Linked DNA regions of Flammeovirga agarivorans. The protein of the gene in region 2 interacts with the protein of the main gene of each other region in a pairwise test. Links are inferred from orthologs where the notes say so. Each region holds a gene or a part of one and is shown on either strand. Other genes may lie near its edges.

Region 1 (15,282 bases), on a different replicon or contig from region 2:
TGGCGGAGATGTCAATTTTTTTTCTTGATAATCCCAAAATTAGCCCAGGCATATGTTCGTATTCTACAAATTCATATACTAATTGTAGGTCTTCAGCTACCATGTGCCATAAGTCTATACTTAAACCATAAAAGGTTCCATCTAAACCTTTTATAACAAAAGGAGGATCTTCTCGGACGCCGACTCTGAGTACATGATTTTTGATGATTTTGTCACCACTGTTAGAATAGGAGTTTTGTGCAGGAGTAGTAAATGACGAAAGAATAAATATAAACAGCAGAAAAAGTTGCTTCATGCAATGAATAGATTTCCAATTTTTAGTTAACGTACAATTTCTATCATATAAAGATAAAAAAGTATTATAAATAAAAAATTTATGTAATTGATTAATGTGTGATTTTTTTAGATTAATCTAATCCTGTTTATAAGTGATTAAATGTTCATTTTTGTAAAGAATTGAAAATAAGTCATTTACAAATATTAAAATTTGTATTTGATACAATTGTATACAACTCTGTTATAAATCCTGTGTTGCAATTTCTTGTATAGTATATTTGTGTATTTGCGTGTTCAAATATAATGATTAAAATACTTTTGCTATGTTTGTTTCGAGCAAGTAATTAACCTCACTAAAGACACATGGACAAATATTCGTACATAGCAAATGCTCATGGTGATTACATCGAACAGATGTATGAAGCATACAAGCAAGATCCAAGCTCAGTTGATGAATCTTGGAGCAGATTTTTTGAGGGTTTTGAATTTTCTTTAGAGAAATTCGGAGAAAACCCAGAACTAGACGGAAACTCGACAACAAACTCAAGCGCAAACACATCTTCTTCTGTAAAAGGAGGTATTTCAGAAGAAATGCTACAAAAAGAAGTAGCAGTTCGACAACTAATTAATGCTTACAGATCTAGAGCACATTTAGTATCTGATACAAACCCTGTAAGAAAAAGAAAAGACAGACATGCAAGATTGGAATTAGAAGACTTTGGTTTATCTAAGGCTGATTTGAACACTGTGTTTTCAGCAGGTTCTTATTTAGGGATGGGTAATTCGAAATTATCTGAAATCATTGCACGCTTGGATAAGATCTATTTTGGTAAAATTGGATTTGAATTTATGTCAATCCGTGAGCCTGAAGTATTGTCTTGGATCCAAGGAAAAATCGAAAATGAATATCCAAATCATGAATTTTCACAGGAGGATAAAAAACGTATCCTTGGTAAATTAAATGAGGCGGTAGTTTTTGAAAACTTCTTACATACTAAATATGTAGGTCAGAAAAGATTCTCACTAGAAGGTGGTGAATCTACAATTGCTGGTCTTGATACAGCAATCTTTACAGGTGCTGATTTAGGGGTTGAAGAAGTAGTTATTGGTATGGCTCACCGTGGTCGTTTGAACGTTTTAACAAACGTAATGGGTAAAACTTACGACGAGGTGTTCAACGAGTTTGAAGGTCAAGCAGTACCAGACGAAACAATGGGAGACGGTGATGTAAAATATCACTTAGGTTTCTCTTCTCAAATTGAAACTCATAATGGTAAAAAAGTGCGTTTGGATTTATCTCCAAACCCTTCTCACTTAGAAGCAGTTGATCCTGTAGTTTTAGGTGTAGTTAGAGCGAAAGTAGATTCTATCTACGAAAAAGACTCTAAACGTATTTTACCTATCTTAATACATGGTGATGCAGCAATCGCTGGTCAAGGTATTGTTTATGAAACAGTACAAATGTCTAACCTAGCTGGTTACGATGTTGGAGGAACTATCCACTTCGTAATTAACAACCAAGTAGGTTTTACAACTGACTTCGAGGATGCTCGTTCATCAATCTATTGTACAGATGTTTCTCAGTTGATTGAATCTCCAGTACTTCATGTAAATGGTGATCATCCTGAAGAAGTAGCTTACGCAATGAAGTTGGCAGTAGAATTCCGTCAACGTTATAACAGAGATATCTTTGTTGATATGGTGTGTTACCGTCGTCATGGTCATAATGAATCTGACGAGCCGAAGTTTACACAACCAAAACTTTACAATATTATCGCTAAGCACCAGAACCCAAGAGAGATCTACATTAAAAAGTTGATCGAACAAGGGGAAATGAATGCTCAATTAGCGAAGCAGATGGATAAAGAGTTCCGTCGTCTATTACAAGATAGATTGAACAATATTCGTCAACACCCACTTCCATATCGTCCACAAGAGTTGGAAATCCAATGGAAACAACTTAAAAGAGGTAAGGAAGCTGATTTTGATGAATCTCCAAACACATCAATTTCAGAAACTACTGTTGAGGCAGTTGGTCATGCGATCACTACAGTGCCAGAAGGTTTCAAACCTTTAAAGCAAATTGATAAATTAATTGCAGAGCGTAAAGAAATGTTCTTCGATAAGAAGGAGTTCAACTGGGCTGCTGCCGAATTAATGGCTTATGGTTCTGTATTATTAGATGGTAAGATCGTTCGTTTATCAGGTCAGGATGTTCAAAGAGGTACTTTCTCTCACCGTCATGCTGTGTTAAACGATGCTGAAACAAATGAGAAGTACAGCTCTCTAGCAAACATTAGTAAGTTACAAGGACCGTTCTATATCTATAACTCTTTACTTTCTGAGTATGGTGTTTTAGGTTTTGAGTATGGTTACGCTATGGCTAACCCTAATGCTTTAACAATTTGGGAAGCACAATTCGGTGATTTCTCAAATGGTGCTCAAACTATGATCGACCAATTTATTACTTCAGGTGAAAGTAAGTGGGGTAGATCAAATGGTATGGTTATGTTATTGCCACATGGTTATGAAGGTCAAGGACCTGAGCACTCAAACGCTCGTCCTGAAAGATACTTGCAATTAGCGGCACAGTACAACATCGTAGTTGGTAACTTTACAACTCCAGCAAACTTCTTCCATGCAATCAGAAGACAGTTAACTTGGGACTTCAGAAAGCCATTAATTGTAATGTCTCCTAAGTCTATGTTACGTCATCCTAAGTGTGTTTCTTCATTAGAAGACTTCACAAAAGGTAAATTTGAGGAAGTTTATGATGATGCATCAGTAAAAGACCCAGAAAAAGTAGAGAAAGTATTACTTTGCACGGGTAAGATGTATTACGACTTGTTAGAGCGTAAAGAAAGAGACAACAGAGATGACGTGGCAATTGTTCGTGTTGAACAAATCCACCCATTCCCTGAGAAAAAAGTAAATAAAATTTTAAAGAGATATTCGAACCATAAGTCATTGAAATGGGTACAAGAAGAACCTGTGAATATGGGTTATTGGACGTTTATCTTGAGAGCTTACAGAAATGAGGAGCAGTTGATTAAGATGAGGTTAGTGGCTCGTAGACCATCAGCTTCACCAGCAACAGGTTTCCCTAAAGTACATAAAGAAGAAACAGAGAGAATCGTTTCTGTAGCTTTCGATAAAGAGGACCTATAATATATATTAATCATGATTATCAAAGAAGTAGCTTTTAATTCTCCTGAACACAAATTATCAGTAGCATTACGTGATGAGGTTTTGCGTAAACCTCTTGGCCTACAATTTTCTGAAGAGGAATTATCAGAGGAATTCGATAGTTACCATTTAGTAGCGATGAATGATTCTGATGAGGTGGTTGCTTGCCTTGTATTAAAACCAATAACACCTCAAGAAGTAAAAATGCGCCAGGTAGCTGTTAGAGAGGATCAGAGAGGGAGGAAGTTAGGTTCTTTGATGGTTCAATTCAGTGAAGTTTTTGCATTGGACAACGGGTTTGAATTAATCACACTCCATGCAAGAGAAGTAGCTGAAAAATTCTACGTTAAGCTTGAATACGATAAAGAAGGAGAGCTTTTCGAGGAGGTAGGTATTCCTCACTATAAATTTAAAAAGAAATTAGTCTAGAACTATTGTGACGGTGCCGAGAAGGTGCCGTCACCTAAAAATAAAAAACTATGAGCTTACAAATGACTGTTCCAGCTGTCGGTGAGTCAATCACAGAAGTAACTGTTGCAAAATGGTTAGTGGAAGATGGCGATACTGTTGAACTTGATGATGTTCTTTGTGAATTAGAATCAGATAAAGCAACTTTCGAACTAGTAGCAGAAGCAGACGGAGTTATTACAATTTCTCCAGATGCACAAGAAGATGCTGTTTTAGAAATTGGTGCTTTATTATGTACAATTGAAGAAGGTGAAGGTGCTCCAAAAGCAGCAGCTACATCTGAATCAGCTCCAGCAGCAGCTGCGTCTGAAGGTCCTAAGGCAACTGGCGAAGTTTTAGATATGGTAGTACCTACAGTAGGTGAATCTATTTCTGAAGTGACAATTGCAACTTGGACAAAAGAAGATGGTGATTTTGTAGAGTTAGATGATTTATTATGTGAAATCGAATCTGACAAAGCTACATTCGAATTGACTGCTGAAGCACAAGGAATTCTTCGTGTAATTGCTCAAGAAGGAGATACTTTAGAAATTGGTGCTCCTATCTGTAAAATTGAAGTAATGGAAGGTGATGCTCCTGCAGCAACTTCTGATGCGGCACCTGCAGCTGAAGCTAGTGCGTCTGCTCCAACTTCTTCGAACTCAACATATGCAACGGGACATGCTTCTCCTGCTGCAGCAAAAATCTTAGCTGAGAAAGGTATCGACCCTGCAACAGTAAAAGGTACTGGTGTTGATGGTCGTATCACTAAAGAAGATGCAGAGAAAGCTCAAAAAACAGCAGCTCCTAAGAAAGAAGCTAAGAAATCTGAGGCAGCGGCAGCACCAGTTGCAGCTAATCCTGAAGATAGAGTACAACGTAGAGAGAAAATGACGGCGTTACGTCGTACAGTATCTCGTCGTTTAGTTTCTGTTAAGAATGAAACAGCAATGTTGACTACATTCAATGAAGTTGACATGAAGCCTGTAATGGACTTGCGTAAGAAATATAAAGAGATGTTCAAAGACAAGCACGAGATCGGTCTTGGCTTTATGTCTTTCTTTACTAAAGCGGTAACTGTTGCCTTACAAGAGTGGCCTGCAGTAAATGCATACATCGATGGTAACGAAATCGTTTACAATGATTATGCAGATGTTTCAATCGCAGTTTCTGCACCAAAAGGTCTAGTGGTTCCAGTAATCAGAAATGCTGAATCATTAAGTTTAGCTGGTATTGAAAAAGAAGTAAGACGTCTTGCTTTGAAAGCTCGTGATAACAAATTAACTATTCCAGAAATGGAAGGCGGTACATTTACTATTACAAATGGTGGTGTATTTGGTTCTATGTTGTCAACTCCAATTATTAATGCACCTCAATCAGCGATTTTAGGTATGCACAATATTGTGGAGAGACCAGTAGCTATTAATGGAGAAGTACAAATTCGCCCTATCATGTATGTGGCATTGTCATATGACCATAGAATCATTGATGGTAGAGAGTCTGTAAGCTTCTTAAAACGAGTGAAAGAACTTCTTGAAGATCCAATTAGATTACTATTGGATGTTTAATTGAATAAACATATGCTTAGGCTCATGCAGATCTTTGCATGAGCCATTTTAATTACACTACACAAACAAAGAATCTTGTCAGCTTACTGTCTTGATTCTGATACTTAAAAAACCTTGTAAAGGAACAGTTATGACATACGACTTAACAGTTATAGGTTCAGGTCCTGGTGGATATATTGCAGCTATCCGCGCAGCACAATTAGGCATGAAAGTAGCCTTAATCGAAAAATATAATACTCTTGGTGGTACATGTTTAAATGTTGGATGTATTCCTTCAAAAGCACTATTGGATTCATCAGAGTTATACCATCAAGCAGTACACCGTTTTGCTGAGCATGGTTTAGAAGCAGAAGCTCCAAAAATTAACTTTGGTAAAATGATTTCAAGAAAGGGTGAAGTAGTTAAACAAACTACTGACGGTATCGCTTTCTTGATGAAGAAAAATAAAATTGATGTTTACCACGGCTTTGGGTCGTTTGTAGATAAAAATACAATCAAGATTGAAGGCGAAGAGTCTAAGATTATCAATTCTCAAAAGACAATTATTGCAACTGGTTCAAAACCAGTAATGTTGCCGTTTATTGAATTTGATAAGAAAAGAGTCATCACTTCAACTGAAGCATTAGAATTAAAAGAAATTCCTAAGCACCTTATCGTAATTGGTGGTGGTGTAATTGGACTTGAGTTAGGTTCTGTATATGCAAGATTAGGAGCAGAAGTAACTGTAGTAGAATATGCAGACGCTTTAATTCCTACAATGGATGTTTCAATGGGTAAAGAAATCCAAAGAGTTCTTAAGAAGGAAGGATTTAAATTTAACCTAAAAACTAAAGTTGATTCAGTTAAAGTAGAAGGTGAAGAGGTTGTTGTTAAAGCAACTGACAAAAAAGGAAAAGAAGTAGAGATCAAAGGTGATTACTGCTTAGTTTCTATTGGTCGTCGTCCTTACACTGATAAATTGAACTGTGAAGCTATCGGTGTAAAATTAGACGATAGAGGTAGAGTAGAGGTAGATGAACATTTACAAACTTCTGTAGATGGTATTTATGCTATTGGTGATGTAGTAAAAGGTGCTATGTTGGCGCATAAAGCTGAGGAAGAAGGTGTGTTTGTTGCAGAGCATATCAACGGTCAAAAGCCTCATATCAATTATAAATTGATTCCTGGTGTTGTTTATACTTGGCCAGAAGTGGCGTCTGTAGGATATACTGAGCAAGAGTTGAAAGAATCGAAAAGAGCTTACAAGTCTGGTTCATTCCCATTCAGAGCATCAGGTAGAGCAAGAGCTTCTATGGATATTGATGGATTAGTTAAAGTTTTATCAGACAAAGAAACTGATGAGATCTTAGGAATGCACATCATTGGCCCTAGAGCTGCAGATATGATTTCTGAAGGAGTTGTTGCAATGGAGTATAGAGCGTCAGCAGAAGATATTTCTAGAATGTCACATGCTCACCCTACTTATTCTGAAGCAATTAAAGAAGCTTGTCTTGCTGCAACAGGAGATAGAGCATTGAATATGTAATCAACATATTGAAATAAATGAAAAGGCTGCTAGAAGTTACATTCTAGCAGCCTTTTTTTATTCTCAAACAAAGGAATGATATTAATTTTTTCAGAGTGGTAAACTGATTTAGTTATGTAGCGATTGATATAGGTTATTTTAAAACTATAACCAATTACTACTGAAAATGAGAAGCTTAAAATTCATAGTACTGTTTAGTGTTTTTTTATCTTTTTCTTTACTTGCTCAAGATGAAAAGTCAGGAGCAGCAGATGCATCTGCCAATGCAAACAACCCATTAGCCGACCTAAAGGCATTTAATATTCAGTTTAACTATCAAACCGGTTTAACTGGAGTAGACGGGATGAATATGGTTACTTCTTTTAGGTATGCTCAGCCTGTAGGTAAAATCCTTTTCAGAGCAACGTTGCCAACATTGACAGTAAACCGCCCATCAGATAACTCTTCAGTAACAGGGTTAGGTGATTTCAACTTATTTGCCACCTATTTAGCAACTTCCTCGTCTTCTCCTGTTCAGTTTGGTGTAGGACCGATGGTTTTTGCACCTACCTCAACAGCAGTTTCTACTGTTAGTGGTCCTGGAGGGAGTTTGGTCAATAATTATGATGTAAGTCTGGGTGCAAATAACTGGCAAGTTGGTGGAGCTTTGGTACTCTTCATTGCCAAATCAAAAATGTTTCAATGGGGAGGATTAGTGACATGGACAGTAGGTGTAGGAGAAGATTCTAAACTTACCGATAATCAAGGAAACGCATTGGATGCAGATGAAAATTTGGCTGCAATACAACCTTTTTATTTCTTTCAATTAGGTAAAGGGAATTATCTAAGAGGTGCACCCATTTGGACCATGGATTTCACCAATAGTAAATATAATTTTCCAATCGGAATAGGTTATGGTAAAGTACTGAAATTAGGGTCTACAGTTTTTAACTTGTTTATAGAGCCACAATACGCTGTATATTCTCAAGGAGTGGGCCAAAGTAGTTTTCAAATCTTCAGTTCCATTAATATGCAGTTTTATGGAGGTAAGAAATAAAAAAAAGCCATTACAAAACATACTGTTTGTAATGGCTTTTTTAGAATATCTTTTCTGATATATTATTCAGCAGGAGTTTCTGCTGGTGCTTCCTCAGGAGTTTCAGGAAGAGTAGTTGGAACAGGCATATCAGCTGCGTTCTCGATACTGTTTGATGTCTGGATATTTGCAGAGTTGTCTTTTGGAATAAAAATGTTTACACCAATTGACAATACAAATAATGAAATAGCCAACACCCAAGTTGCGTTTTCAATCCAAGTTGATGCTCTTCTCGCACCCATCATTGAGCTACTAGCAGCGCCCATATCACCTGTAAATCCACCACCCTTAGAATCTTGTGCTAATACTAATAAAGTAAGAAGCACTGCGATGATAAGGATTAGGATTATAAAAAAGTACATCATTGTATTGTAATGTTAATGCTTTATGTTAATCCTTTTTCAAGAATTCAATCCGTTCTGCAAAGAAACTAGCTTTATTTGGATTTTTCAAGATAAGATGTTGATAAATTGAGATTGCTTCGTCTTTTTTTCCTTGTTTTTCTAACAATTTGGCGAAACTCTCAGTTTGTGGAATACTATAACCTTGTAATGCCTGATCGGATAGGTCGATTTGTTCAAGATTTTGCTCCTCTAGATCTAATTCATTCTGAGAAATGCTAGGATGAACTTCAATAAAATTATCAATAATATTTTTTTGATGCCCTTTCTTGTCAACCTGAACAGGGTCAAAGTTGTTGAAATCAATGATGTTTTCGTCATTCATATTATCAACACTATGGAGGTAATCCTCATCTTTAATCGTTTCATCAAAGCTAGAAGTGTCATAACTAGGGAAGGAGTACTCAGTAAACCCATCCGAAGTCTCTTCTACTTTATTTTCCTCTTTAGATGTAATAGATAGAGTATCTGAATCGATATTTTCATCTTCAGATAAATCTTTTATGATCTCTTCTTCAGATTGTTTCTTAGTATTTAAAAACCCTTGGAAACGATCCATCATTTCTTCAGAGCTCATGATATTATTAGACTCATCTTCTAGAGAAGCCAATGGTGCATCATTTACTGCTGAATACTCATCTTCTGTTTGCTCTTCTTGGAAATCAGAGGCAGTTTCAGATTCAATGGTGTGGTTAGAAATGATTTCTTCCTCGTCATTTTTATCTTCTTCATTCATAAAAGAAGTGGGTTCTGACCCTTCAGGTTGTTCTTGTTGAGCTGAAAGTTTAGCTAATTCTGCTAAAATTTCATCTGCAATACTTGTATCAACTTTTTGTTCTACCTCTTCAGTTGATTGTAAATCTTCAGCATGTTCTAGATCATTTAATATTTGATCTTCTAAAGTAGCTTCATCAACTTCTTGTGTGTCAGAAATGAAATTACTTTCATCTTCTGCTGAATCAACTATAGAATCATTATCCTCATCAGGAACTTCTTCTTCAATGACATGATTTGTTGAAGCTTCACTTTCGTTAGTGATATGCTCTAAAATATCATCTACTTCTTCATTCTCATCACTTATAGATAAGTAATCATTGTTATCATCTGATAGTTTATCCAGTGTTTCGTGTTCATCACTTTCAATCTCAATTCCGGAAGTATCGGGAAGATTGATATCACTGTCAAATGTTGTATTTAAATAAGCTTGAAGAGAAGGTCGGTGGGTAACATAAGCAGCAGCACTCTTCACATATTCGGCTTTACCTTCTTCAGCTTTAGCTAAAAGCACATGAAGGGCAGCGAAATAAGGATAATTTTCGATAGCTGCTTTAATATCATCAATATCTCTATAAGAAACCGATTGTGGGTTCTTAAGCCATTTTTCAATCAAAGTTAGATCCACAGTAAGTATTAAAAAAGTAGTGTGATGGGGGATTCATTATAATTGGATATGGACAGTATAACCATCCATATCCAAATATACATTAATCTTTACCAATCTGCTAGTGCTTTTTGGAAAGTATCGTAGATAATTTGCTCGAAAATCACGTCAATTGCCTCTGTTTCGACCTGTTGAACGGTTTGGTTACCTGGGAAGTCATAGAAAAATGAGAATCCTTGGTCAAAACTTTTTTCATCATCATAGTTGTTGATAAAATTGGTTTTTACAGTGATCGTTAAACGTTGTTGTTGCGTTTGCTGACTCTCGCCACCACCAGGAGATACAGGGGTGACTCTATAACCTGTTATGGCTCCACTAAATTCAATGTCGCCTTTTTGACCTTGAGGGGCAGGTAATAAACTTGTGTTTCTTAGAATATACTGCGTTAAGTCATCAGTAAACTGAAAGGCCATGGTTGCAGGGCCATCAGAAGCCTCATTTGTGTAGGGCTCAATAGAAAAAGTTTTGATCCTAGGGTCTATATTGACACCTGAGAATGTGAATTTCACACCTGTACAAGCGGATATTGCTAAAAAACAGATGATTAAATATTTATAACTGAATTTTATGTTATTCATCAAGTTCGTATTGTTTGATTTTTCTATAAAGTGTCCTCTCTGAAATCCCAAGATCTTGTGCAGCGTACTTTCTTTTGTTGTTGTTCTTCTGAAGTGCTTTAATGATCAATTCTTTCTCTTTCTTCTCAATTGAAAGTGATTCCTCTTCTTCTTTTACCTCAACCATATTATCGATGTCGTAAGTATTTTCAGAATACTCATCATCATTTGTTATAATAATTGGTTGTTCTTGTGTAGGAGGAGTTGGAGGGGTATATTTCACAGAGGTGGTATTAGGTCTTACCGTTAAACCTGTTTCACCTGACATAGGTACTGTAGTTGATGATGTTTTGTGTTCATCAATTACACTACTAAATAATTTAGGATTTTCTTGAATGACCGTATTCGCATTAGTTTTACCTTGTGCTAACTGAAGAACAATTTTTTTCAAATCATTCATGTCCTGTCGCATGTCGAATAAAACCTTGTATAAAATATCTCTTTCATTTAATCCCTGATCTTCATTCTCTAAAACTCTAAGTTTATTACTAGTAGCATGAGGGAGATATTTCTGCATCGTCTCTAGAGTAACAAGACGGTTTAACTCAAGTGCAGACATTTGTTCTGCCAAATTCTTGAGCTGTCGAATATTTCCGGGGAAAGGGAAATTGATAAGTACGTGTTTTGCTTCTGGAGTAAGCGATAAAGGTTGAACGTGGTATTGTTCAGCAAAATCTGTAGCAAATTTTCTGAATAAAAGTTCAATGTCATTACCTCTTTCTCTTAAAGGAGGAACTTGTATAGGTACAGTATTTAAACGGTAGTAGAGGTCTTCTCTAAATTTTCCTTTTTGGACGTTTTTAAGAAGATTTACATTGGTCGCAGCAACGACCCTTACATCCGTTTTTAATACTTTAGAAGATCCAACTCTAATAAATTCTTTATTTTCGAGAACCCTTAAAAGTCTAGCTTGAGTTTCCACAGGCATCTCACCAATCTCATCTAGGAAAATTGTTCCGCCATCTGTTACCTCAAAATATCCTTTTCTAGTTTCATTTGCACCTGTAAATGAGCCTTTTTCATGACCAAAAAGCTCAGAGTCTATTGTTCCCTCAGGAATTGCACCACAGTTAATAGCGATGAATTTACCATGTTTTCGGGCACTTAATTGATGTATTATTTTTGAAAAAGATTCTTTACCGGAACCACTTTCACCTGTAATCATTACAGTCAAATCAGTGGCTGCTACTTGAGCTGCTACTTGAATCGCATGATTTAAACTAGGTGCGTTTCCTATAATACCAAATCTTTGTTTTATTGATAATAATTCTCTATTCTCCATCAAGGGTAAAATAATTTTTTTATCGTATGACTATTTGTCATGACAAAATTACAATAATTTATTTATGATTGATAGAAAAGAATAGCTAATACCAAGTTTGATGACCAAAGTCTGTGTTAATTTTTTTTAAATGGTAGCGAATTTATGCTAATCGTTGAATTTTTTTTTTCTACTTTTGTCACGTATCGAATTTTTACCTAATTTTTAACCTCGTATTAACCAGCCATGTCTTTCAATTTCAGATCAAACAAACTTCTTTTAGGATTGTGCATGAACAAAGGGAAATCTATGCAGCATCTTGCTAAAATTATGGGTTTACCGCTTTGTACTTATGATTTAAATCAAATTGCAAAACAATTCGAAGATGAAGGTTTGGTTACCAACCTAAATATCAGCCCAAAGGGAACTTTTGCTGATGTGACAGATTTAGGTCTAAACAAGATAAACGAATTATAAAATATATATAAGATATTAATATATGAAATGAGAATTACTACTTTTAAGCCTGAGGTTATTACCTTAGGCTTTTTTAATTCCCTATCCTTCCACAAGTTCTACTGTATTGATATCTAGCCTCGGGATTGCCTTGTTTTGCGGCCGTTTCCCAAAAGATACAAGCCTTATCTCTGTCCTTTTTGTAGAGGAAATAATGCCAGCCCAAATAATAGTTTACTTCTTTTTTATAAGTAGGGTGATTTACCAACTGCATAAACATATCTTTGGCAAGTTCATATTGTTGATTATTCTGATAAGCGATACCAGCCTCTAAAACAGCTCTTTCTTTATAATTTTCATTATTGATAGCTTTTTCATAAAAATCACCTGCCTTAGCAAAATCCATTTTTAAATCGCCTAGTGATTTCCCCAACCAAAAGTAAACTGCATTAGGATTTGATGAATATTCTAGAGATTTTTCGAGATAATCCGTTGCTTTATTTTCTAGTCTTCTTAGAAAATATGCTCTGCCTAAATAGTAATAAGCATCTGAAAGTAATTGATTGTCTTCTTTGAATTTATGTAAGTTAGGTTCCAGGTAATCTATTGCTCTATTTGCTTGTCTTTTTGAGACATAAATGCCTGCTGTAATAATATCTGCTTGATCATGTGCATCTAACTCTGTTAGCTCTTTTACATCGAGCATAGCTTGGTCAAGATGCATTTCTTCAAGGTTTATTTTTGCGTTTTCATACGTAGACGCTGCCAGTTTACTCTGGCGTTGGACGAAAAAAGACACAATTCCAATCATTACCGCAGCGTAACCCGCTACCATTAATGGCATCCATTTCTTTTTGCTCTTTTTGTCTTTAGCTTTTTCTTGCTCAAGATCTTCTTTTATTTCTTCTCTCTGTTTATTGCGTTCCTCTGAATAACGGTTTTCTTCTTGAGCTGAAGTGTTTTCAGTAGTATATAGGTCTTCTTGTTGTATACCATAATCGTAACGAAATCTTTTGCTTTCGTTGATCAACGTATCATATGCTTCATTGATTTGCTTGAATTTCTCTTCAAAGCTTTCGTTATTTCCATTTACATCAGGATGGTATCTTTTGGCAAGGCTTAAGTAAGCCTTCTTAATCTGTCGTTTGTCAGCCCCTTTTTCTATTCCTAGAATTTCGTAGTAATCTATTTTCATTTTTTGAAAAACTTATAAGAAGAATGTGGTGGGTTAATAGTGTAATAAAATGTAAAGATTCACAGACCTTGGTTTACAAATGTAATGTATTAAGAATACAAATTGTAATTTATCAATTTAAGTATATTTGTATTTTTACGGCTATAACAAATATAAAGTTATAGCCGTGAATATTATTGTTCCATTAGAAATGTGAAATCATCAGATGGTTGCAGTTCGTATGGAGTTTTATCTTTTTCGAAAATTCTAGCAGAAAGAGGCCCTTCTAACGTTATTTTATTTCCAGAAACATGAAGCCAAGACCCCTCTCTTAGACCTACAACTATCTGGTCATTGTAAGCATGGAATTCTTTGATTCTCGTTTCTCTTGTTTCACCCATATGTTTAGAATTTGGATCAGGATCCAAATAATGGGGATTTAAATTGAAAGGTACTAGAGCTAGTGCATTTAGCGTTTTTGGATGAACAATAGGCATATCATTGGTCGTATTAATTGTAAGACCTGTGATATTTGAACCTGCACTTGTTCCCATATAACGTAATCCTTCACTTACTTTAGATTGGATAACATCGATAAGGCCCTGATTAATAAGTTGATCAAGTAGGACAAAAGTGTTGCCTCCCCCAGTGAAAATGGCTTTAGCTTCTTCTAATGCCTTTTTAGGATTATCAAATTCATGTAAACCACGCATTTTGAATCCTAACTCATTAAATTTGGTTTTAGCAACGCTGGTATATTCGTCATGAGAAATACCTCCAGGACGGGCAAATGGAATAAAGATAACTTCTTCAATTCCATCAAAAAATGATTTGATAGCATCTTCACAATAAGCTAAATAGCCTTTACCATGAACGGTAGAAGTACTAACAATCAATAAATTTCTTTGATTCATTATTTAGGTTTAATTAGGCTGTAACAAAATATCTTTTTAACCAAGAGTTTCCAGCATCAACAATCCATTTCGATTTAAAGTCTCCAAGATTAAGTACTGTATTGTCAAAAATCTTTGTAGTAGGGGTGATAGTGCCTTCCGAAACTAGTTGTTTCGCTTCGTTTAATTTGAATGTTGCAACTTCTTCCTCTTGTAAGTATGCGATGGTTGTTCTTTCAAAAAGAGAAATATTTAAATGCGATTCAATCTGTTTGATAACGCCTACACATTTATCAATTGAACAGCCAGAAGCAGCAGCGGTATTTTCATCTACTGCGATAACAATAAATTGATTGTAAGGGATATCAAAACTACTTTGTAAATCAGAACCGTGTGCGTTCCAAGATTCTGTGAACTGTAGTAACGAGTTTTTGATAAGAGTGATTTCTTCTGAAGTAAAAGCTCTATTTGATTGATATATCCAAAGGCGTGATGAATCCGCTAGTGTGTCTAAATTTTTGTACATAATTCTTTTTTTTCGCAATATAAAAAGAAAAAGCGAGTGCATAACTAATATACACTCGCAGTAATAGATTCTAGAGACTTGATTAAAGCCCTTTTGAAGAAGCAACAAGCTCGGCAATATCCATTACCTGAACTTCTTTTTCTTTCTCTTTATTTTTTATGCCGTCACTCAGCATTGTCATACAGAATGGACAGCCTACTGCTACAACTTTTGCATCAGTTTTTAGTGCTTCTTCGGTACGTTCGATATTGATATCTTTATTTCCAGACTCAGGTTCTTTGAACATTTGAGATCCGCCAGCACCACAGCAAAGGCCATTTGTTTTGCAACGTTTCATCTCAACAAGGTCAGCATCCAATGCTTCAATTACACTTCTTGGAGCCTGATATACATTGTTTGATCTGCCTAAATAACATGAATCATGGAAGGTAACTTT
Region 2 (15,536 bases):
CCCTTCAAATTCAATGTGCTTGCTTGGAGATTTTAATCCCATTTTGCTAGTATACGTTAACATCTTCATGGTATCCTTAGTAAAGGAGATTTTTACCCACATAATCTGTTTTCCTCCATAAGCATCAACAAAGACATACTCGTTATTATCCACTTCAGTTAATACAAAATAACTTGTTCGATAGATTCCTCCTAAAATTCCTCCATTTCTAAGCATAATTGTTTTTACGCCTTTATACTTTGCGACAAAGAAAGTATTGAATAAGTTACCCATACTTCCTCCTTCAAAAAGTCCATGAACTTGTGAACTATTTATTGCTCTAAAATCAAAAGCAAACCATGGAATATCCCTGCCTAAAAGATGTATTTTTCCTACCCAATGCCCTTGCATCTTTTCTAGAAAGTCAAACCCTTCTACATCAATATTAATTGCTTGTAAATCTGGTGCAACAAAAGCTGTTGAGGTAGTATCAATAGTATTTAGTGCCTTCTCAGCATCTGTAATTTCTAATTGAAAACCATTCTCTGCCCAACGTTGAATAGCTAACCGTTCTTCCTTTTCGATTAACCCCGTTGTTGGCATGGGATCAGCTTCATTATTAATGCGTTTCACAAGGTCTCTTGTCTTTACTGCATTGACCACATTTTCATAATTGGTTAGATACAAGTTTCCTGAAGGTCGCTTACCGGAATGACATACAATACAGTTGCTATTAATAATTTGCTTTATCGTACCATTATAGGATATATCATCTATCGATATATCGGGATCAATAGATGAAGTTTCAACGCTTTTACATGCAGCGATAATGATAAAAAGCAATGAAGCTGAAGAGATGATAATTTTATTTAGATTCATAGTTTTAATTGATGTTCAACTACAAATGTCTAGTAATCTTTTGGGACGTCTTTTGATATAGATCAAAATCTTATTTTCCTGCTCTAATCCTACTTAGCGTCTCTTGTGATATACCTAAGAAGGAGGCAATATGACCTAATTTAATACGCTGTTCTATTTTTGGAAAGTACTCTTCTAAAATCTCATATTTCTCTTTTGCAGATAAAAATGACCAACTCTTAGAAAACTGATCCAAAATTGACAAGATTTCTTCTGACAATAGCCTTGCAAAATTCCCAAAAGTGGGAAAATCATAAATTAGTTTTTGGTAATCTTCATAGCTAATTCTATATAAAGTGCAATCTTCCAAACTTTCAATATTTTCAAAACTCGGCTGCTGTGTATAGAAGCTATACCATGACGTAATAAACATATCTTCGATATAAAACCACGAACTTACTTGTCTACCATCATGATAATAGAAGTTGTGCAAAACACCTTTCTCCACATAATACAGATACTTTGCTCTCTGGTTTGCCTCCAATAAAATCTCAGACTTTTGAGTTTCAATCTTTACAAAATCTTCTTTTATTCGTAATTCCAGTGCTTGATCAATCGTTATCTTTTGTCCAATTTTTTGAAGAAGAGTAAGCATTTAATGTAGTTATATTAAAGAAAATGATGAGTGCCTAATCAAATTAGTAATTGAGCTTGAATATAAAAAAACTGATTAAGAATCGTCTTATTTTAATCAGTTTTAGTAAGGTGTGAAATGTAGCCCCACCGGGAATCGAACCCAGATCTTAAGCGCCGGAAGCTTACGTACTCATCCGTTGTACTATGGAGCCATATTTTTATGTTTTGCGAATATACTACCTCCTTTACATAGTAACAACCATCAAATTTTCTATTTCTAAAGAAAATGAAGTATTTTTAATTGAAACTTCTTCAAGTTTAATATTCTATTCTGAGAAAGACTCTCGTTATCAATGACATTTGATTTTAAGAACTATACATTACTCTTTTTACTATTTTTTCTTTCTACACTGCAAACTAATGCACAATGGATGAGAGCTGAGGTAAATCAGGACGTCTACCTAAGAGATTATGCCGATAAAGACAGCAGAATCATTATGTCTATGGAAAAAGGTCGCGGTCTTTTAGCCCTTCCAATTAGTAAAGATGATGTCTATATACGTATCTGGGACTACCAAACGGGTAAAAGAGGCTATGCTTACAATAAGTATATCACTCTTATTGATACCTTGGTTAAGGGAGACCTCACCAACTTAGAAGTGAAAGGTTCATTAAAAAGAGGTGGTACTACGCTGCATATTGAAAATACTGAAAAGCAAGATGTACATGTTGAAATAGATCAAGTTCCTTATGCTTTAATGCCTTATCAAGAGATCACTCTAAGACTAAAAAGTGGAGATCATGGCATATGGATTAGTAAGGATGGTGCTTTCCCTTTTTGGGGAAACCTTGGTTTAGCAGACAGTGCTGAATATGTTTTGAAGATTGCGAACGAAGAAGATGTTTTAATAAGTGAATTAAAACCAATCTATAGCATGCAAGATACCGTTCGGATGGAATTTCATCATGTCGATACGGTAAATATCACTCCTAAAGTAAAAATTGATACCGCAAGAATTGTTACCAACAAACACCCTCAAGATCTGGAAAAAGCAAAGTCTACTGTAGGGTTGAGAGGATACGTAAAACTCAATTCAATATTTGACTTTAATGGGCTTTCTGATGTGGATCGTTTTGTCCCTGTAGAAATACCTGTGGGTGATGTTAGGAACACACAAGATAGAGGGTTTTATATGGGGGCCAGACAGTCAAGACTAGGATTCTCATCAAAAGTAAAAGCAAAAACGGGATACCTCAATTTATATATTGAAGGTGATTTTGCAGGAGGAAATACCAGTCAAATGTATTTCCGGTTACGACAAGCCTATGCAGAATACGGATACCTTACAGTAGGACAAACATGGACGACTTTCTCGAACTTAGAAGCACTTCCTTTAACAGTAGATCGAGAAGGCCCAAATAGTAGTGTGGCTATCCGACAAGGAATGATCAGATATGAAAAGAAAGTAGGTGACAACCAAAATGTTTTTGCGGTTGCTGTAGAGAGTCCAACTATCTTATTTACCGATTCTGTAGCAATCGATCAAAGGCAACTAGCTCCTGATGTGGTTTCAAGATACAAATGGACTTATGCTGATGGACACCTACAAGTTTCTGGATTGTTTCGATTGCTTTCTTACACCAATAAAAATGATAATGTAAGCAGTGAGGTCGGCTACGGTATCAATCTCAGTGGAAAACAATACCTCACTGACAATGAAGATAACATCTTGTATTTCCAAGGGATTTATGGAAAAGGGATTAGTCGATATGTCAGAGGGTTTAGAAACTATAATTTTGATGCATTTTTTAGTCCAGAAGGAAATATATTTATTCCTCAGACTGCAGGTGGGTATTTCTCTTTGGAACATCATTGGTCAAAAAAGCTATTTAGTAATATTACTGCAGGAGTTACATGGTTAGAAACAGCCAATTGGCAAGAAGATAATGCCTACCAAAGCAGTTATTATGGTAGTTTCAATAGCTATTGGTTTGCTTTTGATAGAATGCAATTGGGGCTTGGCTACATTTATGGTGTGAGGAGAAACAAGGATAATGAAAGAGGTTATGCTTCTCGTTTTCAAATGTACATCAGATACGACATCTAACTTTGTAATACTTTATTGATCTTTCGATTTATGCGATCACTTTCTAATATATTCACTTTATTTCTAATCCTATTGAGCTTTGTTGCTGAAGCACAGTGGATGCGAACATCTGTGGATCGCACAACCTACTTAAAAGGATCTACCTACATCGATAGCCCTGCATTACTGAGGTTAGAAAAAGGAAGAGATATTCTTACTTTGCCTTTAGACTCTGCCGAAACTTATATTAGAACTTGGGATTACATCTCAGGAAAAAGAGGATATGTATATAAAAATGATATCACATTAATTGATACTCTAGCTAAAGCAACACTTGAAGACACCACCAATAAAAGGTCAGAAAATAGAGATGGAGCTTCGGTAAGAATAGAAAATGAAACCGGAGAGTCCATTATTGTTGAGATCGACCTTATTCCCTATCCTTTAAAAGCTTACGAAGCAGTACGTTTATCATTAAAAAAAGGTGAACACGGTTTTTGGGCCTACAGAGATGGAGCATTACCCTTTTGGGGAAATATTGTATTGCATGATAGCAGTGAAAATATACTCAAGATTGAAGAAACAGAAGGTGTCATTATCGCTGATATTGAACCTATTTTTCACCAAAGAGATACTGTTGTCGTTGAGCAACATCACAATGAAGTGATCCAAGTAGCGAAACTTCTAAAAGTGGATTCCACTAAAATTGTTGATAATAAGCACCCTCAAGACTTAGAAAAAGCTACTACTCTACTTGGAATTCGTGGTTATGTAAAATTAAATGGATTATATGACTTTAACGGATTAACAGGAGTTGGAGGATTTGCTCCCTATAATATCCCTGTGGGAGATGCCAGTACCAAACAACCCGGATTTCACTTAGATGCAAGGCAATCAAGAATAGGTATGTCCTCTCGTATCAAGACCAAAGAAGGGTTTATTCGTTTCTATGTAGAAGGTGATTTTGCAGGAGGCGGAACAGGAATAAATTACATGAGGCTTCGACATGCTTATGTTAGCTACGGATATTTAACTGTAGGACAAACTTGGTCCACTTTTAATGATCTTGCGACTACCCCATTAACTGTCGATAATGAAGGACCAAGTACAGGTTCTTCGACAAGACAAGGATTAATCAGATATGAAAAGAAAATTGGTAATACAGAAAATGAATTCGGTGTAAGTATAGAAACACCAACAAGGACATTTACAGACTCCATCGCCATCGACAGAAGACAGAAGTACCCTGATTTTGCAGGAAGATACAAGTTTGTTTTACGTCATTCTTCATTGCAAATTGCCTCAATTCTTCGTTTTATATCTAGTTATAACATGAATGAAGACATCGTAACAAAACCTGGATTTGGTATGATGGTAAGTGGAAAAGTCAACCTTAATTTATACAATAAAAACAACCATATCTATTGGCAAGCTTTAGGTGGAAAAGGGATCACAAGATATGTTTCTGCCTTCTCTAATTATCAGTTAGATGCAGTACCCAACCCCAACGGTGAATTGTATATTCCATTGAGTATGGGTGGATATATCGCATTGGAACATTACTTCACAAAGAAGTTTATGATGAATATTGTTTCAGGGTTTTCATGGATAGACAATGCCGATTTTCAACCCGGAGAAACCTTCGAAAAAAGTTATTACAATAGCTTAAATGGTTTCTGGTTCCCATTTGATAGAATGCGTGTTGGTGGGAGTTATGTACAAGGGCAACGTTTCAATAAAGACGGCCAAAAAGGGCATGCCCAACGATTTCAATTTTATGTAAGATATGATATTTAAGAGAGCTATATTACTATAAAAGTATATCAAATCTCTTGGCCATTTCATCCATTTTTTGACGAGGGACGTTATGTGTAGATCGACTACCATGTCTGTTTTCGACAATCAGTGTACTAACGATATATTGGTACTTTTCTGCTAATTCGAAATACGGAATCATTTCATCCTCAGTTGTAAAAGTATTCGAAACAATCACTAACTCTTGTCCTCTTCGCATACAGTACTCTGTCATTTCCTTACACTTTTTATGTGCATTACTGAGCTGAGATGGGTTGAACTCGTATTCTCCTTTCTCATTCAACATAAAATCATCTGCTTCAATAGAACCTCCTAAGGATTCCGCTAATGTTGTTTTACCTGAACCCGGTAATCCTCTCAATAGTAGTAATCTTCCCATAACTAAAAAATAACATTGAATTCTTACTATTTATCAATATAACCTTTAACTTTAATTGGAGAATATTGATGGACAGTTATTTCTGTTTTATTTGATTTCTCTAATCACGACAACCCCAGAACCAAATTTAATCGAATACCTATACTTTTTAAATATGATCAACCTCCAGCACATCACTTTCAATAAACTCTCGCTGATACAGAAGGCTGAGATTGTACAATACTTTTCCGACCTGCTGAGTACCATGAATCAATTAGGAAAAAAATATGAACTATACAATTACGATGGGACTTATATTCAGGTACAATATAAAACAGATAACTTATTAGAAAACGAGATTGAATCGATCATTGAATACGACAAACTAATACCGTTTTGTCCTAAAATAGATTGGAAAAAGTTCTTAAAATAAAACTACCTTTTCAATACTATTAAAAAGGTAGTTTTAAGATTGATTATATCTTTTACTTCGTTGCTACCAACTCAGCAATTTTTACAATTACTTTCGTTGCTGCTTCCATTGTTGGAACAGGAACATACTCATAACGGGCATGCATGTTATGTCCACCTGCAAAAATATTAGGACAAGGCAATCCCATAAATGATAAACGAGCACCGTCAGTCCCGCCTCTAATAGCTTTCACATCAGGCTCAATATCCAAGGCTTTCATTGCATCTAATGCAAGATCTACAATATGCATGTTAGGCTCTACCTTTTCTTTCATATTGTAATATTGATCTACCATATTCAATTCAACACTATTCATACCGTATTCATTTCTGAATGTACCGACAAGTGCTTTCATATGGTCTTTTCTTGCCTCAAAAATTGTTCTATCATGATCTCTGATAATGTATTGAAGTTTCGATTCTTCTACACTACCTGTCATCGTTAATAAGTGATAGAAACCCTCATACTTTTCAGTCGTTTCTGGTGTTTCACTATCTGGAAATTTTGTTGCAAACTTAGCAGCAATATTCATTGAGTTCACCATCTTACCTTTTGCAGTACCTGGGTGTACATTTTGCCCTCTGAAAGTCACCTCTGCATATGCTGCATTAAAGTTTTCATATTCAAACTCACCCATTGGACCACCGTCCATAGTGTAAGCCCATTCTGCACCGAATTTATCAACATCAAATAGATCAGCACCTTTACCTACTTCCTCATCTGGAGTAAAGCAAATTCTGATTTTACCATGCTTTATTTCAGGATTTTTCACCAAGTAATCCATGGCTGTCATGATTTCAGCTACACCTGCTTTATCATCAGCTCCTAAAAGCGTTGTACCATCAGTGGTAACAATCGTCTGACCTACATATTGCTTGATTTCTGGAAATTCTTCAGTAGATAAAACGATACCTTTTTCTTTATTTAAAACGATATCTTCTCCATCGTAATTTTCCCATACCTGAGGGTTTACATTTTTACCTGTAAGATCGGGAGTTGTGTCTACATGGGCTACAAAACCAATGGTAGGAACTTCTTTATCTACGTTCGATGGTAAAGTTGCCATCACATAGCAATTCTCATCGATAGTTACCTCTTCTAAACCTATTTCTTTCAATTCCTCAACCAACAAATTCGCTAAGTCAAACTGTTTTTTTGTACTCGGAATTTGCTCCACACCTGGAACAGATTCAGTATCAATTTTTACGTATCTTAAGAATCTCTCTAATAATTTTTCCATGGAAGTAATATTTCATTTTTACCGCACCAAAGATACAATTCAAAGTGAATACTTGTTCGTTTTAGTTGTTAGAAAATGTCATTGTTCTAAAAACAGGAAAAAAAGTGTAATTAATCGTATGATAAATGGTAATAAAACTTGTTCATTATATCTTTTTTGTATCTTGCGGACTGAATTAATTCTATAAACTAGAAACACACACCATGAAACTGCTAGAAGGCAAAAACGTTTTGATTACTGGTGCGTCTAAGGGTATTGGACGCGCAATCGCAATTCGTTGCGCGGAGCATGGCGCAAATATAGGCTTCACTTACCTTTCAAGTGTAGAAAAAGGTGAGGCATTAGTAGCTGAGCTTGAGGCTTATGGCATCAAAGCTAGAGGTTACCGTTCAGATGCATCTCAAATGGAAGCGGCTGAAAAATTAATTGCTGATTTCACATCAGATTTCGATTCATTGGATGCGCTTATCAACAACGCAGGTATTACAAGAGATACACTTTTAATGCGTATGTCTGAAGAACAATTCAATGATGTAATCAGAGTTAACTTAAACTCTGTATTCAATATGACTAAAGCAGCTACTAGAACTTTCTTAAAGCAACGTAGCGGTTCAATCATTAATATGAGTTCTGTTGTTGGTGTTTATGGTAATGCTGGTCAAGCAAACTATGCTGCATCAAAAGCAGGTATTATTGGTTTCACACAGTCGGTAGCTAAAGAATTGGCTCCTCGTAATATTCGTGTTAATGCTGTTGCTCCAGGTTTCATCGAAACTGAAATGACAGCTACTTTAGATCAAAAAATTAAAGACGAATGGTTGGCTGATATCCCTATGAAAAGAGGTGGTAAGCCAGAGGAAGTTGCAGATCTTTGCGTATTCTTAGCTTCTGATATGTCTACGTATATCACTAGACAAACTATTCAGTTGACTGGTGCAATGAAGAGTTAATCTTTATTTTTATATAGCAAAAAAGGCTGTCTCGTAAAAAAGACAGCCTTTTTTTATTTATGACGAATTTTAAATAATGTACCAAGAGTAATGGAATGATAGTTATTTGATTCTTGTACCATAATTACTTCATACTCTAAACGTAAAGCAAGAAAATTTGTAACACTAAAATCACTGCCCACACCCAGTAATACATCCTGAGATTTTACCTTATTAAGGTATGTGTTTACATGATTTTCATAAATCAAAGTATAGTAGTTTCGATGACTAAGAAACACTACTCCAGCTTTAACAAAAGCTGAAAGCCTCCCAAAGGAATAACGTCCAATTCCGGTAAAATCCCACCCCTTTTTATCAGCATTTAAAACATATAAATCGGTTTGTTCTGAAACATTTCCCAAGAAACGGTTTCCTAACTCAAATCCTAAATATTTAAATTGATATCCAATAAAAAGTTTACGAGTGGTAGACACTCCTTCTACTTCATATCTTTGCTGCCAAAATTCAATATCGTTTTGATTAATAAGTGAGGCTCCTCCACTAATTCCAAGATAAACCTGTGCATTAATCGATGTAGTTGTTAATAATATAGTGATGATAATTAAGTAATAGTATTGGTTATTCTTCATACTATAACTTAACTATTCGTTCACTGCATCACAATAAACAACTATTTTTCAGATAGTTATTACTTACCAAATACAATTATTCCGTAAAATTATTCAATAAAAAACCCTAGGCTAATTCTATTAACCTAGGGTACTCACTGATTTGGTCTTTGCGAGTTTTTAGTATTAGCTTAGGGTAATTATGCTATACCTTTTTGTATATCATCTATGACTTACTCACAAGTTTCACAGTCATCAACATAAGCAACTTCTGTATCAACAGACTCAGCTGTGTAAGCAGATACTGTTAATTCGTTGTTCATTACGTTGTTGATTGTAACATCATTGTGAACGTCAAATCCTTTCTTAGCGTTTACAACTTTTACATTGATGAAGTTACCTTTAGCACCTTCTCTAACTCTGAAAGCAGTAGTTTCACCAGCAACACCTTCAACTGTTACGTTAGTAACTGTAGCTTTAGTGTAAGGCTCAGCTGAGTTGTTTTTAGAGTTGTTGTCAATTTCAAAACCTTTATCGAAAGATCTTGAAGCATCATGAATTACCCATAAGTTCGTTAATGAACCAACGTAACCATGTGCCCAGTCAAATGAATCATCTTCACAACCAACTGAAACTAAGTTCTCACCACTTACAGTACCACCGAACCACTCAAGGCCATCATCAGTACCTTTGAAAGCTTGTAAGTTTGATAATTCAGTACCTGAACCTACACCTGAGAAAGTAAATGCGTTGTGCTCTGACTCATCACCATATTTGTAACCAGAGAATTCAACTCTTACGAAAGTTAAGATACCTGAATCATCAGAATCGTTTGTACCACCATAAGTAACGTTTGAATCAACTTCTGGAGAAGCTTCACCGTTAGCATCGCCATTATTAATTGTAGCTCTACCGTTAAGTAATAAACCACCCCATGCACCTGGAGTTTTATCTTTAGAAGTGAAAACGATCATGTTTTCCTCTGTACCTTGCGCGTCAATTTTTGCATCTTGTAAGACCATTAAATATGAATCTGATGCTTGTGCTTCAATTACTGTGCCTTCAGCAATAGTTAAAGTTTTACCAGCTGGAACTTTAACAGCACCTGTGATAGAAACATTACCTGACCATGATAATTGATTGTCAGCTAAATCTCCAGCAGTGATTGTTAAATCAAAATCACCAGAAACCGAAGTACCTGCGTAATCAGTACCTTTTGCCCATGATGGTAAATCACCAGCACCTGTACCTGCACCATTCGATACAATTTTACCTGCTGCTAATGCTTGATCTTGAAGTCTAGCATCATCATCTGTACCAGTTGAATCTGCAGGAGTATCTCCGTTAATGTTGTCATCGATAGGTCCTGTTACATCATCAGAATCACATGATATTGTGAATAAACCAACTAATGCGATAAATGCAGCTGTTTTAAATTGCTTTTTCATAATTAAAAGTTGTAAATTTGTCTCGAGAATTAAAATATTAATTTTTAAAGGAGAGGTCGTAAGTTCCATTTACTTCCTCTTTTTTTTATGCTAAAAACTGTATTTGAAGCCTAACTTAGCATCAACTCCTTTCTTATAAGTTTCAACAACACCTTGTGTTCCGTTTGTGAACTCTTGCTCAAGAGTAATGTCTGGGTTTAAGATGTTTTTCACTGATAAGTCTAAGCTGATTTTTTCACCAATTTTATTCTTCCAAACAAAGTTTAGTGTTCCATAAGATCTTTCGTAGATATCACCAGCACCTTGTGAACCTGCTGCTACAATTCTATCACCGAATGTGTTGTAAGTTACAGTGAAGATTGAAGTTACATTATCACTAAAAATGTTTGCTTCGTGTGATACATTTGCATTCACCATATAAGGAGATGCTCCGTACATTGCTCTTTGCTCGTTTGTAAACTGACCAGCAGAACCGCTTAAGTCTGTTTGTGAAGTTAATAATGTAGTATTGAATCCAACATTTGATCTAGATAACCACTCTCCTCCATTTTGGAAGATATTTGATAATCTTTTGTTTAATTCGATTTCAACACCAGCAACATGCGAAGTACCTGCGTTTACATAAGTAAATTCTGTAATCGCTGACGCTTTTGTTACTAACTCGATTGTATTGTCAATTTGCTTAGCAAATACACCTACTGAGAATAATTCACCTGAGTTAGGGAAGATCTCATACTTAAGATCGAAGTTCAATACATCTGAGTTTTCCAAGTTCGGGTTACCTACAATCTTCTGACCGTTGGCAAAAGTGAAACGGAAAGGAATTAACTCTGACATCATTGGACGAATAAGAGTCTGTGATGCTGCTAAACGGATGTTTGACTTTTCATTAAGCGAGTATTTGAAGCTCAATGATGGTAAGAAATTACTAGTTTCTTTGATATTTAAATTGTCTGGAGCGTTAGGATCTGTAGTTCCTTCGTCTTTGTAAGCTACTTCTTGGTAACCTTGCTCGAAACGAGCTCCAACATTCATTTTTAATTTTTCAGGAACGATCTCATAACCATAATCTGCGTAGAATGCATTTACATTCATCACTGCATTAAATTTAGTATCGTAACGAACAATTGGCTTGTAAGTTAAAGTACCATCTGCAAAGTTTTGATCTAGATCTTCTTGAGGGTTATCAATATCGATTCTTGGAGGAACACCTTGGATACTTAATGTAGACATCCACCATTCGAAAGTTCTGTCTTTGAATGACCCGTTGTAACCTACTGATAAATTACTTCTGTAAGTATCATTGTATTCATTGTACTCACCAAGACCGTAAGTTGCTCCAATTCTTGCTGACCAAGTATTCTCGTTCATATCTGACCAGAATCTATGAGAGTCATCTGGAGCATTTGCGAATAGTTTACCTGTAAATTCACCATTTTCATACTCAAGATCTCTATATGTCAACTGACGTCTATCTGGCTCTTGTGATCTTGATTTAGAGTAACCAGCGCCCCATGATACTGTTAAGCGATCGTTTTCGCCGAATTTATGATCACCAAGTAATTGATGAATATTTACTGTGTTTTGAGTATAAGTATTACGCTCTCTAAAGATTGGCTCTTCTCTACCTAATTCTTCATGCTTACCTTGTAAGTCTAACACACTGTTAGCTGACTCATTGATGAAGATATTATTGAATGAGATTTGATTCTTATTGTTGATCTTGTAGAACATATTACCCATTGCGGTTGTGTTTGTAGAGTAGATATATTCTTTTGAGTCGTAGTTGTTAATTGTAGTACCTTCTGCTCTGTAAGTTCTTTTTACACCTTCTCTGATTTCATATTCGTTATCAAATGAAGCTGATGCAATAAAACCGAAAGCACTTTCGTCACCAAATTCGTAAAGGTTACCACCTGCAGCACTAAAGCTCATGTTAGGACCTGCCGTTTTATATGTTGGTGAGAATGAGTTGTCATATGAGTTAGGAACTTCTCTGTTGTACATTTCTGTAGGTAAAGCTCTACCATTACCTGAAAAACCTAACATTTCCATATCACCATCTGCAAACGTTTTAAAACCATTTCCAGTAGCGATAGAGTTATAAGCTCCTGATAAGCCTATTGTGAAAAATCCTTCATCTGGATAGTCTTTAGTAACAATATTTACAGTTGCACCTGCAAAATCACCATATAAAGAAGGATTAAACGTTTTGTTGATATCAATATTTCTAACAACATCTGTTGAGAACAATCCCAAGTCAATTACTTTTTTGTTAGGGTCTGTAGAAGGAACTACTAAACCATTAACTGTTGCGTTGTTATATCTATCACCTAAGCCTCTAACGAAAAGACCTCTACTTTCTACCTTAGTAACACCTGTTACATTGGCTACAGCGTCTTCAGCATCTGAAATACCTTTTACTGACATCTCTTCAGCACCAATTGCTTGGATCATTACATCAGAATTCTGACGCTCTACCATCAAAGCACCTGCTGATTCTGTATTTGCTTTCGCTACGATTTCAACAGCCTCAAGCTCTTGTGCATCTAAAGGAAGAGAAAAGTTAACTACAACTTCTTCTCCTTCTACTACTGAAATTTCTTGAGTTGTTTTTTTGTAACCGATAAATGAAGCTACTAAAGTATAATTACCTACAGGAGCGTTAAATTGGAAGTTACCAAAAATATCAGTTGATGCACCAGTTGTTGTTCCTGATAAAGAAACACTCGCACCGATTACATCTTCACCTGTATCTGCGTCTTTTACGTTACCCTTGATAAGCCCCTTCTGAGCAAAGGCTGAGATTGAAAGAATAATTAGCGTAAATGAAATGAAAAATTGTTTCATTGTTTGTTTAAATTCTTAAATACTAAAACTGTGTTAACCAAATCACGTTGCAAATGTAGGAGTGGTCTATGTTGTATTATTTTAGAAATCTTAAACTTGGTGTTAATTAAAAAAGGTTTTCTGTTAACTCAATGTTACATAGAATCTAAAAATTCGTTATAAACAAAATATACACGCCTCAAGAATTGTTATTTTTCTGCGATTCTATACATTTGAGTAAACTTTTTTAATACAGACAGCCAATGTTAAGAAATTTCAAACTCAAATTATTCATACTTATTCTTGGTTTTATTGCATATTCTTGTAACGAAAATAATAGTAATAAATACACTAAACAGGAGTACGAAAAGAAAACTAAAGTCAACAGAACAATACCGAAGTTAGATGACACCAATATTATGAAAGTATTGGACTGGTATGGTCCTGAAAACCAAGAAACAATTGTATTGATCGAAACCAAATACGGTAATATTAAGCTTAAGCTTTATAAAGAAACATGGAAACACAGAGCCTCTTTTATCTTGCTAACAAAGAAAGGGTACTTTAACGATTCTCAATTTTATAGAGTTGTACCTAATTTCATTGCTCAAGGTGGAGACTCTGACGAACCTGATTTTAGAGTAAAGAAAAGAAAGGTCGGGAAGTATCATGTTCCAAATGAAATTGATCCAAGACGCTTTTTTCATAAGAGAGGTGCACTTTCAGCTGCTAGAGCTTATAAAAACAACCCTACTCGACAATCTACACCTTTCGATTTCTTTATTGTTCAAGGAAGAGAGGTAACAGAAGGCGACTTGCAAGCATCTGAACAGGAAAATGGTCTAGAATATACAGAGGAGCAAAAAAATATCTATAGAACAATAGGTGGCGATCCACATTTAGACGGTCAACACACTGTTTTTGGTGAAGTAATAGAAGGAATGGATGTAGTAGATAAGATTTGTGCTGTTCCTACTGAAGGTGAATGGCCATTAGATCCTATATTTATTAATGCAAAAGTTATTGAATAAATAAGTATCAGTAAACAAGGTTTGTACCCCCTATCTCCATTATAATTTACCGTGTTGTATTGGGGTGTCAAATTATTTGTTAACCGATAAGATCAAACTGAAATAGTATTTTTACTTTTGCAGTACTATTCCTAGAGATGTCGAGATCTCTTATATCATAAATTTTAAATCTTAAATCATCCATGATTTTAAGCATTGATACCTCCACTACTGTTTGTTCAGTAGCATTACATACATTAGAAGGTGAATTGTTGTCTTATTATGAGCAGCATATTGATAAGTCACACTCAGAATACCTTTCTGTAATGATCAAAAATATTACTGACAACGCAGGTATTGCAATGACTGATTTAAAAGCTGTTGCTGTTTCAGAAGGACCTGGTTCTTATACTGGTCTTCGAATTGGAGCTGCTACTGCAAAAGGATTATGCTATACTTTAGACATACCACTTATTGGAGTAAGTACATTGGCTTCTATGGCCTTGCAAGTTTCTTATTATGCAGAATCGGAGGATAATATTTGTCCTATGATTGATGCAAGAAGAATGGAAGTCTACACAGCATTATTTACAGCTGATATGAAAGAGATTCTTGCCCCTCAGCCAATGATCATGGATGAAAATAGTTTAAGTGATATTTCTGGTAGACTAGTATATTTTGGAAATGGAGCAGATAAATGTCAAGAGTTATTGGCTAGCAAACCATCCAAAATTATTAAGAACATCGTTCCTTCTGCACAATATATAGGAGAACTGGCACTAGAAAGTTTCCAGAAAGATGAATTCAAAGATGTTGCCTACTGGGAACCTGAATACCTAAAAGAGTTCCAAGCAACAACACCAAGAAAAAGACTGTAATAATTAGTATTACACTTTTTCTATCTCTTTACGATTTTTAGTCAATACCATTATATATGAAGTTTGCTGAAGTAATTCTTCCTGTTCCTATACCAAAAAGTTTCTGCTATAGTATCCCACCAATGATGGATGTGGCTATAGTGGTTGGTCACAGGGTACTGGTTGAGTTTGGAAACAGAAAAATGTATACGGGTATTGTTTCTGAAATTCATGATAAACATCCTGATAAGTACGAACCCAAACCTATTTTAGAGGTATTGGAAGTAGAACCCAGTGTAAACCCATCACAAATAAAACTTTGGAAATGGATCGCTGATTACTATATGTGTACTATTGGTGAAGTATTAAATGTAGCATTACCTTCAGGG

The links.
Region 1: the proteins of pepT (region 2) and pepE interact in binary tests that used the Escherichia coli proteins (3 or more experiments, as listed by UniProt). The link is inferred for Flammeovirga agarivorans from one-to-one orthologs.

Annotation. Positions count from the first base shown.
Region 1 is NZ_JABAIL010000002.1:3,872-19,153, reverse strand. Bases 12,482-15,213 are described here. They hold pepE (dipeptidase PepE), read right to left. Parts: upstream 14,342-15,213; coding sequence 13,622-14,341; downstream 12,482-13,621. Other genes in these bases: HGP29_RS04835 ((Fe-S)-binding protein), read right to left, coding at 14,929-15,213; HGP29_RS04840 (hypothetical protein), read right to left, coding at 14,355-14,846; HGP29_RS04850 (tetratricopeptide repeat protein), read right to left, coding at 12,482-13,448. Outside these bases: HGP29_RS04905 (transporter substrate-binding domain-containing protein), read right to left, coding at 1-295; HGP29_RS04900 (2-oxoglutarate dehydrogenase E1 component), read left to right, coding at 640-3,444; HGP29_RS04895 (GNAT family N-acetyltransferase), read left to right, coding at 3,457-3,891; odhB (2-oxoglutarate dehydrogenase complex dihydrolipoyllysine-residue succinyltransferase), read left to right, coding at 3,942-5,477; lpdA (dihydrolipoyl dehydrogenase), read left to right, coding at 5,608-7,002; HGP29_RS04880 (hypothetical protein), read left to right, coding at 7,169-8,038; preprotein translocase subunit SecG, read right to left, coding at 8,101-8,442; HGP29_RS04870 (hypothetical protein), read right to left, coding at 8,468-9,880; LPS assembly lipoprotein LptE, read right to left, coding at 9,970-10,497; HGP29_RS04860 (sigma 54-interacting transcriptional regulator), read right to left, coding at 10,490-11,818; HGP29_RS04855 (hypothetical protein), read left to right, coding at 12,044-12,274; more of HGP29_RS04850, read right to left, coding at 12,348-12,481; more of HGP29_RS04835, read right to left, coding at 15,214-15,282. UniProt on the Escherichia coli protein: Hydrolyzes dipeptides containing N-terminal aspartate residues. May play a role in allowing the cell to use peptide aspartate to spare carbon otherwise required for the synthesis of the aspartate family of amino acids.
Region 2 is NZ_JABAIL010000001.1:270,041-285,576, reverse strand. What follows is about bases 5,333-8,318. They hold pepT (peptidase T), read right to left. Parts: upstream 7,446-8,318; coding sequence 6,219-7,445; downstream 5,333-6,218. Other genes in these bases: fabG (3-oxoacyl-[acyl-carrier-protein] reductase), read left to right, coding at 7,649-8,318; HGP29_RS01225 (hypothetical protein), read left to right, coding at 5,909-6,166; HGP29_RS01230 (AAA family ATPase), read right to left, coding at 5,371-5,754; HGP29_RS01235 (DcaP family trimeric outer membrane transporter), read left to right, coding at 5,333-5,357. Outside these bases: HGP29_RS01255 (hypothetical protein), read right to left, coding at 1-858; HGP29_RS01250 (Crp/Fnr family transcriptional regulator), read right to left, coding at 929-1,492; HGP29_RS01240 (DcaP family trimeric outer membrane transporter), read left to right, coding at 1,827-3,581; more of HGP29_RS01235, read left to right, coding at 3,612-5,332; more of fabG, read left to right, coding at 8,319-8,395; HGP29_RS01210 (porin family protein), read right to left, coding at 8,449-9,024; HGP29_RS01205 (hypothetical protein), read right to left, coding at 9,237-10,451; HGP29_RS01200 (TonB-dependent receptor), read right to left, coding at 10,542-13,301; HGP29_RS01195 (peptidylprolyl isomerase), read left to right, coding at 13,544-14,311; tRNA (adenosine(37)-N6)-threonylcarbamoyltransferase complex dimerization subunit type 1 TsaB, read left to right, coding at 14,494-15,168; replication restart helicase PriA, read left to right, coding at 15,225-15,536. UniProt on the Escherichia coli protein: Cleaves the N-terminal amino acid of tripeptides.